DNA from 3 places in the Pelotomaculum schinkii genome. Region 2 is predicted to be linked to each of the others. Evidence: riboswitches for the same ligand, from Rfam matches in the RefSeq annotation. Region 2 holds a riboswitch; each other region holds the start of a gene.
What was found. Region 2 has a riboswitch for molybdenum cofactor ahead of Psch_RS18720 (molybdopterin-dependent oxidoreductase). Riboswitches for the same ligand answer to the same signal wherever they lie in the genome.
Positions count from the first base shown of each region.

Region 1 (6,002 bases), 460 kb from region 2:
TATTTATTTTCCCACAATGAGGGCACTCGCAACGGTTGCGAGTGGCCGGCCCGTTAATTTTTAATACCACACCACAAGCATGACAAAAACCAGGTTGTTTCCTATCCTCCACCTCATTCAATTCCCCGCAAGCAGAACAAATGATCACATTTTTTGGATGGCGCTGATTCCCTGCAAGCAAAAACCCAGGCAACAAATCATAAATGCTCCCGCACTCATCACATTTTAGTGTTTTTACCCAGATGAAATACTTGACATGAGCATTTGGAGAACCGCACTCCATGCAAATAGTTCTATAAAAGGAGCCAACTTCATTTTCCAGTCGTTGTTGAAGATCAACTGCCGCCTTACGATATGACTCAAGGTCAAGATGTTCAATCTCCTGGCGAACGATCCAATACGCCATTGGATTAATATCGTAGCCGGTAATATCGCACCCAAGCCGATTGGCTTCAATTAGCGGTGTCCCCCCACCCATAAACGGATCAGCTATTTTAATACCTTTTAAGGTGTGTGCCTTATAAAAATTATCCTTTAAAGCACCTTCAACAAACTCAGACAACAAAAGCCCCCGGAATAAGGTGCCGGGGCGTCTGGCAAACCATTTATGTACTGCAATAATTGGGCGATAATTCTGTTGGATTTGTTTTTCATAAAGGGCTAAATCAGAAATAAATGGGATGTCAAAATCTTTCTCAATCATTATTTCCCTCAGAAATCCTTACTTGTCCTTGTCTTATTCGCTAACCTAAACCAGCTTTCCTGCAAAAGTTTTTTCAGTTGCTGTATGCCCTTTATTGAAACTTTCTGATTCCTAAAATTAGGACTGATTCCAGTAGATTATTATGTTAGATAAATCTTACCCAAAAGGAAATATTATAAAATAACTCTTATTTAATCAACTAACTTTCATATAAGAATAACCTGCCTTTTTAATATATTGATTACAATAACTACCTTTGGAGCCTGCATTCATCAATTCATTATAAACTTCTTCCGGTACACCAAAATACTGGTAAATACCACTCTTAATAAACTCGATTTCAAGAGTTAATGTTTCACTCTCATATCCTACTGATGCTAAATTACTTGATTCAACCGGAATTCTAATCATTTTTTCTCCTCCTAAGTTAAAAGTTTGTTTATCGACATATTATTACATTTAACCATTCTGAAAGAAAGAATATTTCCTTCAACAGTTACTATTAGCAGAACAATTGCTAACTTCAAACATTGTTTACCGCCAAACACACTATGAGATCTCTAAATCTAAAAAGAAACCGGCTCCCGTATTATATGGGAGCCGGTTTCTTCAAGTAATACTTAACTTGCCTTCTCTACCTTCACCGCGCAGACCTTGTATTCGGGAATCTTGGAGATCGGGTCGCGCGCCGCGTTAGTTAACTTGTTGATCGGCACATCCGGGTATTGGAACGAGGTAAACACCATACCCGGCATTACAATTTCAGTAATTTTGGCAGCCAGTTCCACTTCACCGCGGCGGGAGGTAACCTTGACCTTGTCGCCTTCCGCGATCCCCAGCTTGGCAGCGTCAATGCAGTTAATCTCAAGGTATTCCGTCGGGTAGAATACCTCCAGGGCGCCGGTCCGCTGGGTCATGGTACCGGTGTGGTAGTGGTATCTCCTGCGTCCGGTGCTGAGGATGAGCGGGTACTCCTCATCGGGCATTTCGTTGGGCGGAATATACTCCACCGGGTGGAACTTGCCCAGCCCGCGACCGAATTTGCCGGCGTGGAGGAACTTGGTGCCGGGGTGCTCGGGTGTCGGGCAGGGCCACTGCAGGCTGCCCTGTTCCAGCCTGGCGTAGTTGATGCCGCCGTAGGACGGGGTGACTTTGGCTATCTCTTCCATAATCTCACTGGCTGAGCCGTAATTCATGGGATATCCAAGCGCATTAGAAACCATGCAGATAATTTCCCAGTCGGGCTTGGCCTCTCCCGGCGGCTCGACTGCCTTGCGTACGCGCTGGACACGCCGCTCGGTATTGCTGAAGGTGCCGTCCTTCTCGGCAAAGCTTGCCGCGGGCAGGACCACATCGGCCAGCTGCGCCGTCTCAGTCAGGAAGATGTCCTGCACTACCAGGAAATCAAGCGACTCCAGGTTGTGCGCGGCATGGTTGGCGTCAGGATCCGACAGGACCGGGTTCTCGCCCATGATGTAGATAGCTTTTACAGATTTACCTGCTTCGTCGATAATTTCACCGACAGTTAAGCCCGGCTTGGACGGGAGCTCGTCAACACCCCAGGCGGACGAGAACTTGGTCCGGTTCGCCTCAAGAGCCACCGGCTGGTAGGCGGGGAAGAAGGCCGGCAGCGCGCCCATGTCGCAGGCGCCCTGGACGTTGTTCTGGCCGCGCAGCGGGTTAACCCCGCTGGACTCCTTGCCGATCTGGCCGCAGAGCATGGTCAGGTTGGCCACGGCAAAGACGTTGTGCGTACCGCAGATATGCTGGGTCAGGCCCATGGTGTAGAGGATAGTGGCGTTTTTGGCCTTGGCGTAGCCCCTGGCCACTTCCTTGATGGTTTCCGCCGGCACGCCGGTTATTTCCGAAACATAATCAGGCGTATACTTGGCAACTGTTTCTCTTAACGCTTCAAAATCCTCGGTGCGCTCTGTTACAAATTCCTTGTTCCAGAGACCCTCGGCAATAATCACGTTGGCCAGGCCGTTTAACAGGGCAATATCAGATCCGGAATTAATCCGGAGGTGGTAATTGGCCAAGCCGGCTATTTCAGTCTTACGGGGGTCAACCACAGCCAGGGTGGCCCCTTTACGCAAGGCTTTTTTGACCTGTATGCCGATGACGGGGTGTCCTTCGGTGGTATTGGTCCCGGTGGTAAGGATAAAGTCAGCATCGGCAATTTCCTGGATGCTGTTGGTCATAGCGCCGCTTCCAAACGCTGCCGCCAGACCGGCGACAGTAGGAGCGTGTCAGAGACGGGCGCAGTGGTCGATACTGTTGGTACCGAGCGCTGCGCGTGCCAGTTTGTTCATTAAATAGTTTTCTTCGTTGGTGCAGCGGGCGGAGGAAAGGATGGCAATGGCTTCCGGACCGTAGCTGTCCTTAACCGCGCCAAACTTCTCCTTCACCAAAGCGATAGCTTCATCCCAGGTAGCTTCCTCAAACTTACCGTCCTTCTTAATCAGAGGCTTCTTCAGACGGTCCGGGTGGTTGATAAACCCGTAGCCAAAGCGGCCTTTGACGCACAGGGCGCGTCCATTGACATCGCCTTCGGTCGAGGTGACCCCGATGACTTTGCCGTCCTTGACATTAAGGTCGAAAGAGCAGCCTACACCGCAGTAAGGACAGGTAGTGGTTACTTTTTCTATTTCCCACTTGCGGGCTTTGCCGAGCATCCCTTTTTCGCTCAGGGCGCCGACCGGGCAAACTGATACGCAGTTGCCGCAAAAGACACAGTTGGATATATCCGTGTCGCTATAGGGCGAGCCCATGGCAGGGGTGACAATGGAGTTAAAACCGCGGAAAGCAAAATCGATTACGTTGTTGCCCTGGATTTCCTGGCACATCCGGACGCACTTGCCGCACAGGATGCACTTGTTCATATCCCGTACGATAAACGGGTTGTCTTCTTCGATCGGGTAGCTGTGTTTTTCACCCGGAAAAGCGCCGGCCTTGACTCCGTAATAGTAGGCGTATTCCTGCAGTTTGCATTCGCCGTTCTTGTTACAGGTAAGGCAGTCCTCGGGGTGGTTGGCCAACAGGAGTTCCAGGTTGGTCTTGCGCGCTTCTAATACCGCCTCTGAGGCAGTGTATACAACCATGCCCTCGGTAGCCTCGGTCACACAGGAGGCCGGCAGGTTGCGGGCGCCCGGTATTTCCACCACACAAATGCGGCAGGCGCCAGGTTTGCTGAGTTCCGGGTCATGGCAGAAGGTGGGGATGAAGATACCCACACTCTCCGCTGCTTCCAGGACCGTGGAACCTTTCGGCGCCGTGACCTGGACACCGTCTATGGTAAGCGTAACGGTTGCCACCATTTAAAACCTCCCTTAAAAACTTCACTCCTTTCCAAATTGCGGGAGGCGCAGCAGTTTCCCACTGAACCCTATCGGCCAGCTATCATGCCCTGTGGTTTAGACAGTATGGCTCGGAGTTCATTTATATAGTTAAACAATAAGTGGTTTTATTTCTCCAGCTCTTTGAGCTTGGACAGCACATCTTCCAGCTCCAGCGCTTCCGGCCAGGATACTTCAACAAACTCTCCGTCTTTCTTGAGCATTGGGGTAAGAGGCTGGTCGCTGTAACGCAGCTCCATGCCGAGCCGTCCTTTCAGGCAGAGCGGGCGGCCCTGGCCCGGCGCCTTTGCTGACACGCCGACAACCTTGTCACCCTTGTAATTGAGGTCAAACTGGCAGCCGGCATCACAGAAGGAGCAGGTGACCTGTTTTTTCGCAATTTCATAGGTCCGGCCCTTACCGGCCAGGTTGGCGTAGTTCAGGGCGCCAACAGGGCACACAGCCACGCAGCGGGCGCAGGATACACAGTCAGATTCGGCCAGGTTGGTATCCATAGCCGGCGCCACCCTGGTCTGGAAGCCCCGGTAGGCAAAGTCAATGACCTGGCGTTCCTGAACTTGAGCACAGGTACGGACACACCTGCCGCACAGGATGCACTTGTTCAGGTCACGGGTGATATACGGGTTGGAATTATCAATGGGATAGCTATGCTTTTCACCTTTAAAGCCTGATTCCCGTATCCCATAGCGGTAAGCGTAGTCCTGCAGCCGGCAGTCCCCGTTCTTGTCACAGGTCAGGCAATCAGCCGGATGGTTGGCCAACAAGAGTTCGATAATGGTCTTGCGAGCTTCCACCACGTCGGGTGACTCCGTCTCAACCACCATGCCGTTGGTAGCTTCCGTAACACAGGAAGCCATCAACGTCCGCGCTCCTTTAATATTAACAACACATATGCGGCAGCCGCCATAACCGGGATTTTCCGGATCATGGCAGAAGGTGGGGATGAAGAAACCAGCTTCCCTGGCTGCGTCCAGTACCCTGGTCCCAGCCGGGACAGTCACTTCTTTGCCGTTGATGGTAAGGGTTACATTAGCCAATTTTCACCCTCCCCCTACGCTTTGTATATGGCGTTAAATTTACACTTGCTAATGCAGGCGCCGCACTTGATACATACAGCCGGATCAATTGAGTGAGGCTGTTTCTTCTCGCCGGTTATGGCCCCGGCCGGGCAGGCTCTCAAGCATGCGCCGCAGCCTGTGCACTTCTCCGCATCGATCGTATAAACCAGAAGGGCTGCGCAGACTCCGGCCGGGCAACGTTTATCGACGATGTGCGCTACATATTCATCACGGAAGTATTCCAGGGTACTTATAATCGGGTTCGGACAGGTTTGTCCAAGACCGCATAATGCTGAATTTTTAATCACCCTTGACAGCCGATCCAGGGTGTCGAGGTCCTCCATTTCACCTTTACCGTCGCAGATTTTTTGCAAGATCTCGAGCATCCTTTTGGTCCCCTCGCGGCAGGGAGTACATTTGCCGCAGGACTCGTTCTGGGTAAAGTTCAAGAAGAACTTGGCCACGTCAACCATACAGGTGGTTTGGTCCATGACCACCAAGCCGCCGGAACCCATCATGGAACCTGCCTCAGTCAGCGATTCATAATCAATCTTAAGGTCCAGTTTTGATTCGGGGAGGCAGCCGCCTGAAGGCCCGCCGCTCTGCACGGCCTTGAACTTCCCGCCGCCCTGGATACCGCCGGCAACATTGAAGATAACTTCTCTCAAGGTAATGCCCATGGGGACTTCGCACAAACCAGTTTTATTTATTTTACCGGTCAGGCAAAAGACTTTACTGCCCTTGCTCTTCTCGGTACCCATAGCCGCATACCAGTCGGCGCCTTTCCTGAGGATGAAGGGTACGTTGGCGTAAGTTTCCACGTTGTTAAGACAGGTCGGCTTCTCCCACAAACCCGAATTGGCGGGGAAAGGCGGGCGGACACGC
Region 1 covers NZ_QFGA01000003.1:44,545-50,546, reverse strand. Annotated here, with positions in the region: gene Psch_RS16310 (DUF1156 domain-containing protein) at 1-703, opposite strand, end outside; gene Psch_RS16305 (KTSC domain-containing protein) at 899-1,114, opposite strand; gene fdhF (formate dehydrogenase subunit alpha) at 1,324-4,017, opposite strand; molybdenum cofactor riboswitch at 4,029-4,148, opposite strand; gene Psch_RS16295 (NADH-quinone oxidoreductase subunit G) at 4,167-5,096, opposite strand; gene nuoF (NADH-quinone oxidoreductase subunit NuoF) at 5,111-6,002, opposite strand, start outside.
Region 1: another riboswitch for molybdenum cofactor. It lies ahead of fdhF (formate dehydrogenase subunit alpha); the one in region 2 lies ahead of Psch_RS18720 (molybdopterin-dependent oxidoreductase).

Region 2 (6,002 bases):
CACACTATCGCCGGAAAAACGACCTTATTCCTCAATATTTTATATGCAGCAGTAAAATTGCCCGCCTGAAGCTGTTCGGCAAATGCACGCACGTCAAGGTTCAATGGACATGCCGCACTGCAAGGAGGCAGTTTTCCATGAAGGCAATCCTTGGCAAAGTTTTCATAGTCAAATTTTGTCATATCATCCCTCATAAATATTGCGCGGACTACACCTGTAACAGGTGTAGCCCGGCAAATTTATTTCTGTGAACGGTCATGCTGGTGTCATTGTGCTTAGAAGTTCTCTTCGTCCGGCACAGGATGTGCGTCAAGATACTCTAACTCATCGTACAGGTCCAACCCAAGGTAATATTTTTCGGGTTTGAGCTCCTTGCCTGTAGCTTTTGCTTCCATGGCTGCCTTGACCTTCTCCGGCGTGGCCGGGAGTTCGTAAATGCGCACACCGACAGCATTATTGATGGCATTAATGATAGCTACATGGAAGGAAGACTGGAAGTTCTCCGAACAGCCGCCAGAACCGAAAGGCCCCCATTTCCTGACGCTGTCATGCCAAATGAGCTCGATCTCATCCGGCATTTCTTCGCATTCGAGTATTCCGGCACCTCTAAGAGTAGAGTGCTTCTTGGGATCGCTGAAATCTTCCTTGAGCGCAAAGCCGACACAATGTGACATCCCGCCATATGCCTGGCCCTCAACACCCTGCAGGTTACCTATCTTGCCTATGTCAGCCACACATGTCGCCTTTAACACCTTCGTCTTGCCGGTGACAGAGTCAATTTCCACTTCTGCCATGTATATGCTGTAGAGCTTCTCGTGGTAGGCAAATCCCTGACCAGTGTTCGCATCGAGGAACTTGGTGACTCCCTGGGGTGAAGATGCATAACCTTCTACCATTGTTGGTAAGCCTTCGGCCACCATCTCGTCATAAGTACGGTATGTGCCGTCTTTCTTGCGCATAAGATCCATCAGTTTGTTCGCTGCGTCAATTGTGGCAGCTCCGGCATAGTAATGCATGCGGCTGCCGCCTGACAAACCTGTGTCAGGAGAATATTTGGTGTCGTTCGCTTCGAGCCTGATCTTTTCCAAAGGAACATTCAAAGGCCTGAGAGCTTCATATGTGAGCATCAGGCAACTGCCTTCAGCATGTTGGCCCACGTCCTGCCAGGTGTTGTGGTTGACGAAACTGCCGTCCTTGCATAATTCAAGGGCCACACTGGCATGGTCGGTAGGATCTCCGAGGATATATGCGCCAATCGATATGCCTACGCCGCGCTTCTTCGCAAGAGTGCTCTCAGCCTTCGCTCTTTTCTTAGCCTCTTCGTATTTAGGCCGCAGCATATCCATCATTTCATGATAATAATATTCATTATACTCATGGCCAGTCGATGAGGTCTCACCAGGACGTGCAATATTCTTATAGCGGAAATCAAACGGATCTATGCCCAGCTTCTCAGCCATCATGTCAATGATAGATTCGGAAGCAGTAAACGCTTGTACAAATGAAAACGCCCTGTATGTTGTACAATAGCTAAAATTCGAGAATGCCGCCATCGACACGCCGCGGATATTCGGGATATAGTAGGGGAAGCCCATGCACACCAGGGATTTTAGCAGCAGTATCTGCGTATATTCGACATAAGCGCCTGTCTCATAGCAAAGCTTGTATTCTAAAGCCTTTATCTTGCCGTCTTTGTCGCATGCAAGGCGCACATTGGAATTTGACGCCGAACGTTTGCCCGTCACTATCTGGTGTTCAGGATAAGTCAGTACGATCGATACCGGCCTGCCCAGCGCCAGAGCACAAACCGCTGCATATGCCGGCGTTACAGGTGAAACGGAATATCCGAATGATCCACCTGTTTCATTTTGTATAATCCTGATATTTTCGGCCGGTACACCGATGCCGGCAGCGATCATGTTTATATTTCCATAAAGGAACTGGCTCTTGTACTGTATTGTCAGCATGCCGTCATCACCTATATATGCCTGCGCACAGTCAGGCTCCAGCGCCAGGTGAGGTTCTCTCTGCGTATAGAAGCTGCCTTCGACGACATTTTCGGCTTTCTCTACTATTTCCTTTGTATCTGCGCCCTTTTTGAGCGGCCACTTGAGGTAGATGTTGTTCGCACCCTCATGAATCTGCACAGAATCGGGCATTATCGCTTCAAGCTGATTCAGATACTGCGGCAGTTGTTCGTAATCCACTTTGACTGCCTTTGCTGCAGCGCGTGCGTGATCGCGTGTGTCTGCAGCAACTACTGCAACAACATCACCGATCTTAAATATTTTTTCATCGCAGATTATAGGGCGTTCAAGGCCGGTGCATTCAGCCCGCGGATGTCCTATCGGAAATGCTATGCGGTTGGTGCCTTTTACGTCCTTAGCCGTGACCACGCCCGCTACTCCTGTCATCTTGAGAGCTTCAGAATAGTCCACGCTCTTGATCTTGGCATGTGCCACATCAGGGATGACCAATGCAAGATGCAGCGTATCTTCAGGCATTTGCAGAGACATGTCATCACCATAGTTGGCAAGACCGGTTACCCTGGCTATACCGCTTTCGCGTCTTGGGAAACGCGTACCGTATATTTTTCCGTCGGCCGGAACCTTATAAGTTATATCATCCATCGTTGCTTCACCGCGCATTACCTTTGCAGCTGCCATCGTTGCATCTACCAGAGGCTTGTAACCTGTGCAGCGGCAGATGTTCCTGTTCTTCGTGAACCATGCACGTACTTCTTGCCTTGTTGGGTTGGGGTTCTTGTCCAATAGCGCTTTTGCAGAAACGATGAATCCCGGTGTGCAGAAACCGCACTGTATTCCGCCATATGTTATCCACGCTTGCTGGAGCGGATCAAGATTGTTAGGTGTACCTATACCCTCAATTGTAGTGATTTTAGAGCGATCAGCGATGGTCTTCATTTGCTTGACGCATGATCTGGCAAGTTCGCCATTGAGTATAACTGAACATGTTCCACACTGGCCGGCATCGCAGCCCACCTTGACGCCAGTCAGTCCCTGCCGTCTGAGTACTCTTGCAAGAGACTCCTCAGTGTCGCAAACGACCATTCTGTCAGCACCATTGATTTTGAGCCACAGCTTCTGTAAACCCATTGATTAACCACCTTTCGTTTTTTAAAAAATAAAAACGGACTAAAACAAGGCCTTAGTCCGTTAATACGCAAAGAAACACAGTTTGCATTAGTAAACAATTGTATCTATGTAGATACACTGTTAACCCAGCCCTTTCCAAACACGGGAGGCAAAAAAGTTTCCCTTTTCACCCAATGGTTAACTCGGCATTAACTCTCGTTGACAGCCTTGTAAACTCGGACTTATGATATTAAGTTATACGTTTTATATGTCTATAGACGAACCTCTTTAGTTGTTTGGGATTTTAGATCTATTTCAAGTACTTTACCCCAATATCCAAAAGCCGTTGACATCCATAACACTCCTTTATTAGTCAAAAATCCACAACCTTGAAACTGGCTTCCTGAGTGCAACCTCTACTTCGTCTACGAGCCCGACTTTTATACCGTTACTTTAACAGTTCACTGCAAAAATCAATAAAATACAGTATGTTCCATGTTTAATTTGAAGGTTGTCATTTTTGTCCCCCCTTTGTCAGAGCATTTTTATGATTTTAAATAGAGCAAATATCATGCCATTTTATTTTGGGCTGATTTGTTGTTCTGTTTCCGGGTTGCCGGAAAAGGAAACAAGATATGGTTTGATATCTCATGCATTTTGTTAGATTACGAAAAACAAGAAAAATTCCAGACTAATGGAAGCACGGAGAAAAGTTTACGTAAAGGAAATTTTTTCATAAGAACTACTAGCGCTGGAGCAATAATAAGGGCAAAAAAACCCACGCCTAAATCAGATTAAAAATTTTGGCGCAGGTTTATGATAATAGGGCAGCTTATTTAGATTAGTTGTCTTTTAATGCTATTGCCAAAAATAAGCTTTATTTGATTATATCTTATGGAAAATCAGAGATGGGAACGGATATGCACACATTAACCGCCCCAATATTTCAGACTCCCCAATGATATACCCGGCTTGGTTTGGTCAAAGATTGTTTTATAACTTCAATGGCCTTAAGAGTGTCTCCGCCGGCTTCTTCAAGATTTTTCCCCAGTTCTTCTGCCAAGAGTAAGGTCAATTCTTCCAAATAGTTGTCCAGGATAGCCTTAAATTTAAATATTAACTCTTTCCCTGAGGGTGTAGTTAACCATACAGGGAAGACAGTCTTTGCAACCTTGTTCGCCTCATTGACCTCGCCAGCGGTAACAGGCACGGTGGGCATGATTTTACTCCTTAATCTTCGGATTATTGATTATGTTTTATTCCCATGGGGGCAATAAGGAAGATTCTATTATCCATGGTTCGTAATGAGGGCGAAATTAATGGTTTAAAGGCCATTTGCTGTAGCACATCACGCTCAAGATCAATCCCCGGCGCTATTTCAGTAAGCATGACACCTTCCGCTGTCAACTCAAAGGTTGCCCTTTCGGTTACATAAAGCACCTTTTGACCAGTCTGGCGGGCGTAGGAACCGCTAAAAGTAATCTGTTCAACTTTTGGCACCAGTTTCATTACTTTACCTTCGTTAATAATATTTAGCTTACCCCCGTCAAAACCAACTTTTAACTTCCCAGCTTTAAACGTACCGCAAAATACCACTTTTTTGGCATTCTGAGTGATGTTGATAAAGCCGCCGCAACCTGTAATACGTGGCCCAAATTTACTGACATTGATATTACCCTCGCTGTCCATCTCCGCCATGCCCAGGAAGGCAATATCTACACCGCCTCCATCGTAAAAATCAAATTGATAAGGTTGGTCTAAAATGCAATAGGGGTTGGTGGTTGCGCCAAAATTAGAACCCCCGGCAGGGACCCCGCCTACAGGTCCAGCCTCTACGGTTAGGGTCATAAAATCAGCTATTCCTTCTTCAGCGGCTACAGAAGCAATTACTTCAGGGATACCGATCCCAAGGTTGACAATAGAATCAGGATGAAGTTCAAAGGCTGACCGCCTCGCGATTACTTTACGTTCATCGAGGGGTGATTGAGGTAATTGGGTTAAAGGTATATGGATTTCGCCATTGTAGGAGGGATTATATATTGCACCAAAGGTCTGATGGTGGTTTTGGGGTTGAGCGGTAACAACAACATCGACTAAAATGCCGGGTACTTTTACCAGACGGGGATCAATACTTCCGGCCGCCGCGATTCGTTCCACCTGGGCGATAACAATGCCCCCGCTATTGCGAGCTGCTTGAGCTATAGACAGGATTTCTAATGTAGTAGCTTCCTTTTCAAGGCTTAGATTACCTAATTCGTCGGAACTGGTGGCACGAATTAAAGCCATATTAATAGGTAGCGAGGGGTAGAAAAGTTTCTCTTTACCTCCAACCGTAATAACTTCAACAAGGTCTTCTTTGGTAATCTCATTCAGCTTGCCACCCTCTACTCGTGGGTCGACAAAAGTTCCCAACCCGACGTGAGTGATGACGCCCGGCCTCCCGGCTGCTATTTCCCGGAATAGTTGAGCTAAAGTACCTTGAGGCAGGTTATAGGCTTCGATTTTATTTTCAATAGCCAATTTCCCCATCTTGGGCTGCAGGTTCCAATGGCCGCCTATGACCCGTTTTACCAGACCTTCATGAGCCAGGTGGTTAAGCCCGCGGTCTTTGCCATCGCCTTGGGCCGCCGCATAAAGGAGCGTTAAATCTTGAGGTGTGCTGGTATTTAAAAAACGATTTTCCAATGCGATAACCAATTCTTCCGGGAACAAACTTCCCAAAAAACCGACGCTAGCAACTGTATCCCCCGTTTTGATTAAATTTACTGCTTCCTCTGCAGTCATAAACTTGGGTGCCATTTTGTCCTCACCTTCTTGAATAAATTATTTGATTGTTATTGGTTTTGTAGGCTGGCCAACCCTGTACTCTGCACCAATACCAAAGTCGCTAGTTTTGAACGCAAAAAA
Region 2 covers NZ_QFGA01000003.1:507,895-513,896, forward strand. Annotated here, with positions in the region: gene Psch_RS18715 (pyridine nucleotide-disulfide oxidoreductase/dicluster-binding protein) at 1-182, opposite strand, end outside; gene Psch_RS18720 (molybdopterin-dependent oxidoreductase) at 276-3,116, opposite strand; molybdenum cofactor riboswitch at 3,229-3,349, opposite strand; gene Psch_RS18725 (aldehyde dehydrogenase family protein) at 4,042-4,314, opposite strand; gene Psch_RS18730 (acyl CoA:acetate/3-ketoacid CoA transferase) at 4,338-5,894, opposite strand.

Region 3 (6,002 bases), on a different contig from region 2:
CTGATAATTTTCTATCGTCTCTCTGAACAAACGGCGGGCTTTCTCCTTGTCGTTGTAATTTAAAAACAAACTGCCCGCCAAGTAGTGGATTTTGGGTGATCCGTATTGCAGCAACTGTTGGTAAAGATTATCAATCTTTGCACCGTCCTGACTTTGTTGGAGGTAAATTCTTGCCAGATACAGGTATGGTTCACCGAAACTTATCTTTGGGTTGATGACAACCGCTTTTTCAATCTCAGCCCTGCCCTCCTCGATCCGGCCAAGTTGATAATACGAGGCCCCACGGTAAAAATGAAATAAGGGGTGGTCCTCCATCTTGTCAGCCGCTCTATTTAAATATGATAAAGCCTGCTCATATTGCCCCTTCTGCAGGAAGGATTCGCCGAGCTCCAGGTAGGCTTCAGCGTTGGCGGGATTGACCCTTACTTCTCTCTGTAGTTCCCGCACTCTGTTGGACCTCCTCCAGGAGGCGGTAAAATCAGGTAATAAGCCAATAAAACGCCTTTCTACAAGGAAAAGAATCAGCAGCATGACAACAAGAGCTAACAAGGGGTTGCGGGTGAGCAAGGTTAATAATATGTAAAATCCAAATATTTTCATGTTGACCCTCCGTGGTAAGGATATAGAATCATTATATCAGATAAACCCGGGTTGAAAAAAAAAGAAATTCTACTTTTTTCCTATAAACATGGAGGAAATATAACAATTTTGTTGAATATATACAGCAGTTTGAAGTATCCAGCTCACCCCCCTGATTATATCTCCTGCGTATTATAGAATCTTTGTAGAAAGTGAGCGTTGAAAAATGGCGGATTATACGGTTCAGCAAGTGCTTATCGATTTCAACAAGGAGTTTACGCAGATTGCTCTACCTGAAGATGCCGTTAAGCTTGTTAGACCACAGGATGGTTTATTGAAGTCGCTCAGAGAACATGATGCGCCTTTCATCAAGATCTGCCCGCCGCAGGTAAATACGGATATATTTTTTGATATCTTGAAAGAGGTTTCCGTCATCACTGTAAAACACAAACCGGACTTGGAGGGTGATATTAGCGAAATTTTCAGTGCTTTACCGGAGGATGCCGCGGCCAGAGAAACTTTTGTCAGACAAGCTTTCACACCTGGTGCAAACCTGTTGGATTATTTCAAAAAAAAGGTATCACCCGAGACCTTTGGTTTTATCTTAAGCCATGCGGTCAGGCCCTTTATGAAGCTATACGCCCGGCAGGTTTCTGCTTTTTATGACCCGGAGCAGTGGTATAAAGGAACTTGCCCGGTATGCGGCGCCAGGCCCACCCTGGCCTTGCTGGAAAAGGAGGACAAGAAGAGATATCTCTATTGCGGTCTGTGCGAGGCAAGGTGGCGGTTCCAACGTCTGGGCTGCCCATATTGTTTGAACCACGAATCGCGGTTCTTCACGGTGGATGGCATGGAGCAATACCGCGTTTATTATTGCGACAACTGCCACGGCTATATTAAAACTGTCAACGAGTCCATGCTAGATAGCAGCAGTTTGGATTTATTCTGGGAAGATATCAATACAGTCCATCTGGACCTGCTGGCCATGCAGGAAGGTTATGTCAATCGACCAGCTGAAATTATTGAAAAATAATATAATTCCAGCAGGAGATCTGTCTGAAATGGCGTAATTAAAATTGTAAATATTTGAAAGGGGTGTAATTTTATATGCCGCACATAGGAGCTCCCGAGTTGATCCTTGTTTTGGCGCTGGCTTTAATTATCTTTGGACCCGGCAAATTACCCGACCTTGGTAAGGCGGTTGGTAAAACGATTAAAGAATTTCGCCGTTCCTCCAACGAAATAATGAACGATGTGGAAACAGTAGCCAGTGGTGACAAAAAAGAAGAACAACAGCTGATTAAGGCAGCAAAAAGTTAAAAACCCCCCATCCCAAAACCGCCCGTCATATTAGTGAGGGAATAAACGATGGCTAAAAAAACCGACGAAATGACCATTATTTCGCATTTGGAAGAACTGCGTCGGGTTTTAATTGTTTCCATTATTTCAACAACCGTACTTGCTGTGGCAGCATATTTTTTCAGCGACAAAATTTTAGCGTTTCTGATGGAACCGCTCACTACACTTGGCCAGGGCGTATTTTTCACCGCGGTCACGGGGGCTATATTTGCTAAAATCAAGATATCTTTTTTCGCAGGTTTTCTGGCAGCCCTGCCAATAATTTTGTGGCAAATCTGGAGTTTTGTCGTTCCTGCTTTAAAGAAGAAAGAAAAGTTATATTTTACACTTTTCGTTTTGGTCTCCTTTATCAGCTTTGTGGCGGGAGTCGCCTTCGGTTTTTTCGGTGTCTTCCGAATAGGGGTAGCGTTTCTGCTCCAGTTTGCCGGCCCCACTCTGACTCCACTTCTGACAATCGACAAGTATATTTCTTTTATTATTTCCTTTCTTCTGCCTTTTGGAATCGTATTCGAGTTTCCATTGGTAAGTTTTTTCCTGGCCAAACTGGAACTGGTAACATATGCCTTTTTTGCCCGGAACCGCCGTTATGCGATACTGGGGGTCGTAGCCCTGGCAGCGATAATCACTCCTACCCCGGACTTGATTACCTGCCTCATCGTCAGCGGCCCCATGTATTTACTTTTTGAAGTAAGCGTGCTGGTTGTACGCATCGTCGAACGCAGGATTGCTCGCAGGAAGGAACGTGAGCGACTGGCCGAAATGGCGGAACCGGCAGTCACAGTTAAATAAACAAGGCTGTGGATATTAATGGTGAAAGGAGGCTTCTAATTTTAAGAATATTCTATAGATAATAAATTTTCTGGAGAGAGGGGCACCAAATTTACTCCGAACCTGGCAATCTAAGGCTTAATAAGCTATGATTTCCAGGTCGTTAGGGTATATAAGGGAAACCTGTATGCCTCCCATTTGGAAAGGAGTAGCGTCATTTAGCTATTTACGCGCACTTTTTTGGATAAGGAGGTCAGGTTTGTGAAGCAAAAGATTAGCCGTCGCGATTTTCTGAAGATACTTGGAATTGGTACCGCCGGGTCGGCCTTGCTTAATGGCGTAACAGCCGTGCCGGCCTTAGCCAGCACGGCGGAAGACAAGCTGCCTACCTTCGCTTTGGGTGAATTTAAACTGGCCAAGGCCAAAGAAACCCCTTCAGTTTGCGCTTTTTGCGGGGTTGGCTGCGGCCTTATTGTTTATTCGAATGAAGAAGGCAGGGTTTTGAACATAGAAGGAGATCCGGACAACCCGAATAATGAAGGCACCATGTGCTGCAAAGGCATCGCGCTTGGCGACGCCAACACTATTATCGACCCGAAGAGCCGCAAGCGTACAGTTAATGACCGGCGGATTATGGACGTTCTATACCGCGCCCCCGGCGGGACCAAGTGGGAGAAGAAGGATTGGGAATGGGCTCTTAGTGAAATAGCCAAACGGGTCAAAAATACCCGTGACGCCGCCTTTGAAGAAAAGGACGCGAATGGTGTCACCGTTAACCGTACCCAGGCCATCGCCCATATCGGCAGCGCCTCCTGCGATAACGAAGAGAATTACCTCTTTCAAAAGATGATGCGGTCATTAGGGGTCATCAACATCGACCACCACGCCCGCCTCTGACACTCCTCCACAGTGGCCGGTCTTGGCCAAACATTTGGCAGGGGTGTTATGACCAACAGCTTTACGGATTACAAAAACACGGACGTTTTCCTGATTATCGGCGCCAACCCGGCGGAGAACCACCCGCAGGTTATGCGCCACATGGGCAGGGCCATGGCCGAAAGAGGCGCCAAGGTTATTGTCGTTGATCCCAGGTTTACCAAAACGGCAACCAAAGCAAATATTTACGCTCCTCTACGCCCTGGCACCGATATCGCATTTCTTTACGGTATTATGAATTACGCTCTTGAAAACAACTTATACTTCCATGACTATGTCGCCAATTATACCAACGCCTCATATCTTGTGAGCCCTGAATATGCCCTTAACGAAGGAGCGTTTAGCGGTTTAACGGAGAAAGACGGCAAATTCTCCTATGACACTACAAGCTGGCAGTACCAAAAAGACGGGGATACCATTAGAAAAGACCCCTCCTTGCAGAATCCTTTCTGTGTATTCCAAATTCTGAAGAATCAGGTCGCCCGCTATGATATCAAAACCGTATGCAGCATCACCGGTACTCCGGAAGATGTATATAAGAAAGTCTGTGATCTCTATTGCTCCACCGGCAAGCCCGATAAGGCCGGCAACCTGATTTACGCCATGGGTATTACCCAGCACACCTACGGCAGCCAGAACGTCCGGGCAACCGCCATGCTGCAGCTGCTGCTCGGCAACATCGGCATCGCCGGCGGCGGCGTCAACGCCCAGCGGGGTGAGTCAAACGTGCAGGGTTCCACGGATCAGGGGATCCTCTATCACCTGCTCACCGGTTACCTGGGTTCACCGAGCGCGACCGCCCATGCTAATTTGCAGGAATACATCGAGAAGGAAACGCCCAAGACAGGTTACTGGTCGAACAAACCAAAGTTTTTAATCAGCATGCTCAAAGCATGGTATGGGGATAAGGCAAACAAAGAAAACGACTTCTGCTTTGACTACATTCCCAAACACGACGGTAAAGACCACTCCCATATGGCCATTTACGAGGCTATGGCAGCCGGTACAGTCAAAGGCTATTTTGCCTGGGGACAAAACCCGGCGGTCGGCGGCCCCAACGCCCTTGCCGCGCGCAGCGCGCTGGAAAACCTGGACTGGATGGTGGCTGTCGACCTGTTTGAAACAGAAACCGCCGCCTTCTGGAAGCGTCCCGGCGTCAACCCGGCCGATATCAAAACAGAGGTTTTCCTCCTGCCGACCGCTTTCTCTTACGAAAAAGAGGGCACTGTCGCCAACAGCTCGCGCTGGATCCAGTGGCGCTGGAAGGCCGTGGAACCGCCCGGGCAGGCCAAGAGCGACCTGTGGATTGCCTATAATATGTTTAAGGCCATCCGTAAGGAGTACCAATCCGGCGGCAAATTCACCGACCCGATTAACAACCTGGTCTGGGACTACGACATGCCCGGCCACGACGAGCCGGATATCATCAAAATAGCCAATGAGATGAACGGTTATGTAGTGGGGGATGGAACCATTCTGGATTCTTTCGCCAAATTAAAAGATGACGGCACTACGGCTTGCGGTATATGGATTTACGCCGGCTACATGTTTGTCGATCCGGTGGCCAAAGTACCTGCTTCACAGCGGCGCGACCGTGAAGACAAAAGCGGCCTGGGGCTCTTCCCCAAATGGACGTTTGCCTGGCCTGTCAACAGACGTATCGTATATAACCGCAACTCTGCCGACCCGTCCGGCAGACCTTGGGATCCGAAAAGAATGCTGGTTTCCTGGGATGGAACACAATGGGTCAACAACGACGTGCCTGACTTCGGGTTTAAGGATGCCGCAACCGGGGCCTTTATTACTCCGGACAAGTCGGCCGTCAATTCCTTTATCATGACCACCGAAGGACAAGGGCGCCTGTTTGCTCCAACGGGTATGAAAGACGGGCCGTTGCCTGAGCACTACGAGCCGGTTGAAAGCCCGGTTAAAAATGCCATGGGCAAATACCAAAGCAACCCTCTGGCAACCAGGTACAAGGGTGACTTTGCCAGGCTGGCGGAAACAGCCAGCCCAGATTTCCCCTACATCGGCACCACACCACGTCTGGTCGAACACTATCAGAGCGGCGCCGTCACTAGAAACTGCCCCACCCTGGCTGAAATACAGCCGGAAATGTTCGCCCAGATTTCTTTAAGCCTGGCCAATAAGTTGGGCGTCAAACCCGGCGACTGGGTGCTGGTAAGCTCCGCGCGAGGCGAAATCAAATGCAGGGCCAATGTCATGCCTGTGGTTAAGCCGCTGCAAGTGGCCGGCAAGGAATTGGAAATAGTCAGTCTGCCATGGCACTGGGGTTACCAGGGAAGGGTACCGGGCGCATCTGCCAACGAGCTCTCTCCCGCAGTCGGTGATCCCAACAC
Region 3 covers NZ_QFGA01000002.1:13,177-19,178, forward strand. Annotated here, with positions in the region: gene Psch_RS11060 (tetratricopeptide repeat protein) at 1-600, opposite strand, end outside; gene Psch_RS11065 (formate dehydrogenase accessory protein FdhE) at 806-1,612, shown strand; gene tatA (twin-arginine translocase TatA/TatE family subunit) at 1,687-1,899, shown strand; gene tatC (twin-arginine translocase subunit TatC) at 1,948-2,727, shown strand; molybdenum cofactor riboswitch at 2,810-2,931, shown strand; gene fdnG (formate dehydrogenase-N subunit alpha) at 2,968-6,002, shown strand, end outside.
Region 3: another riboswitch for molybdenum cofactor. It lies ahead of fdnG (formate dehydrogenase-N subunit alpha); the one in region 2 lies ahead of Psch_RS18720 (molybdopterin-dependent oxidoreductase).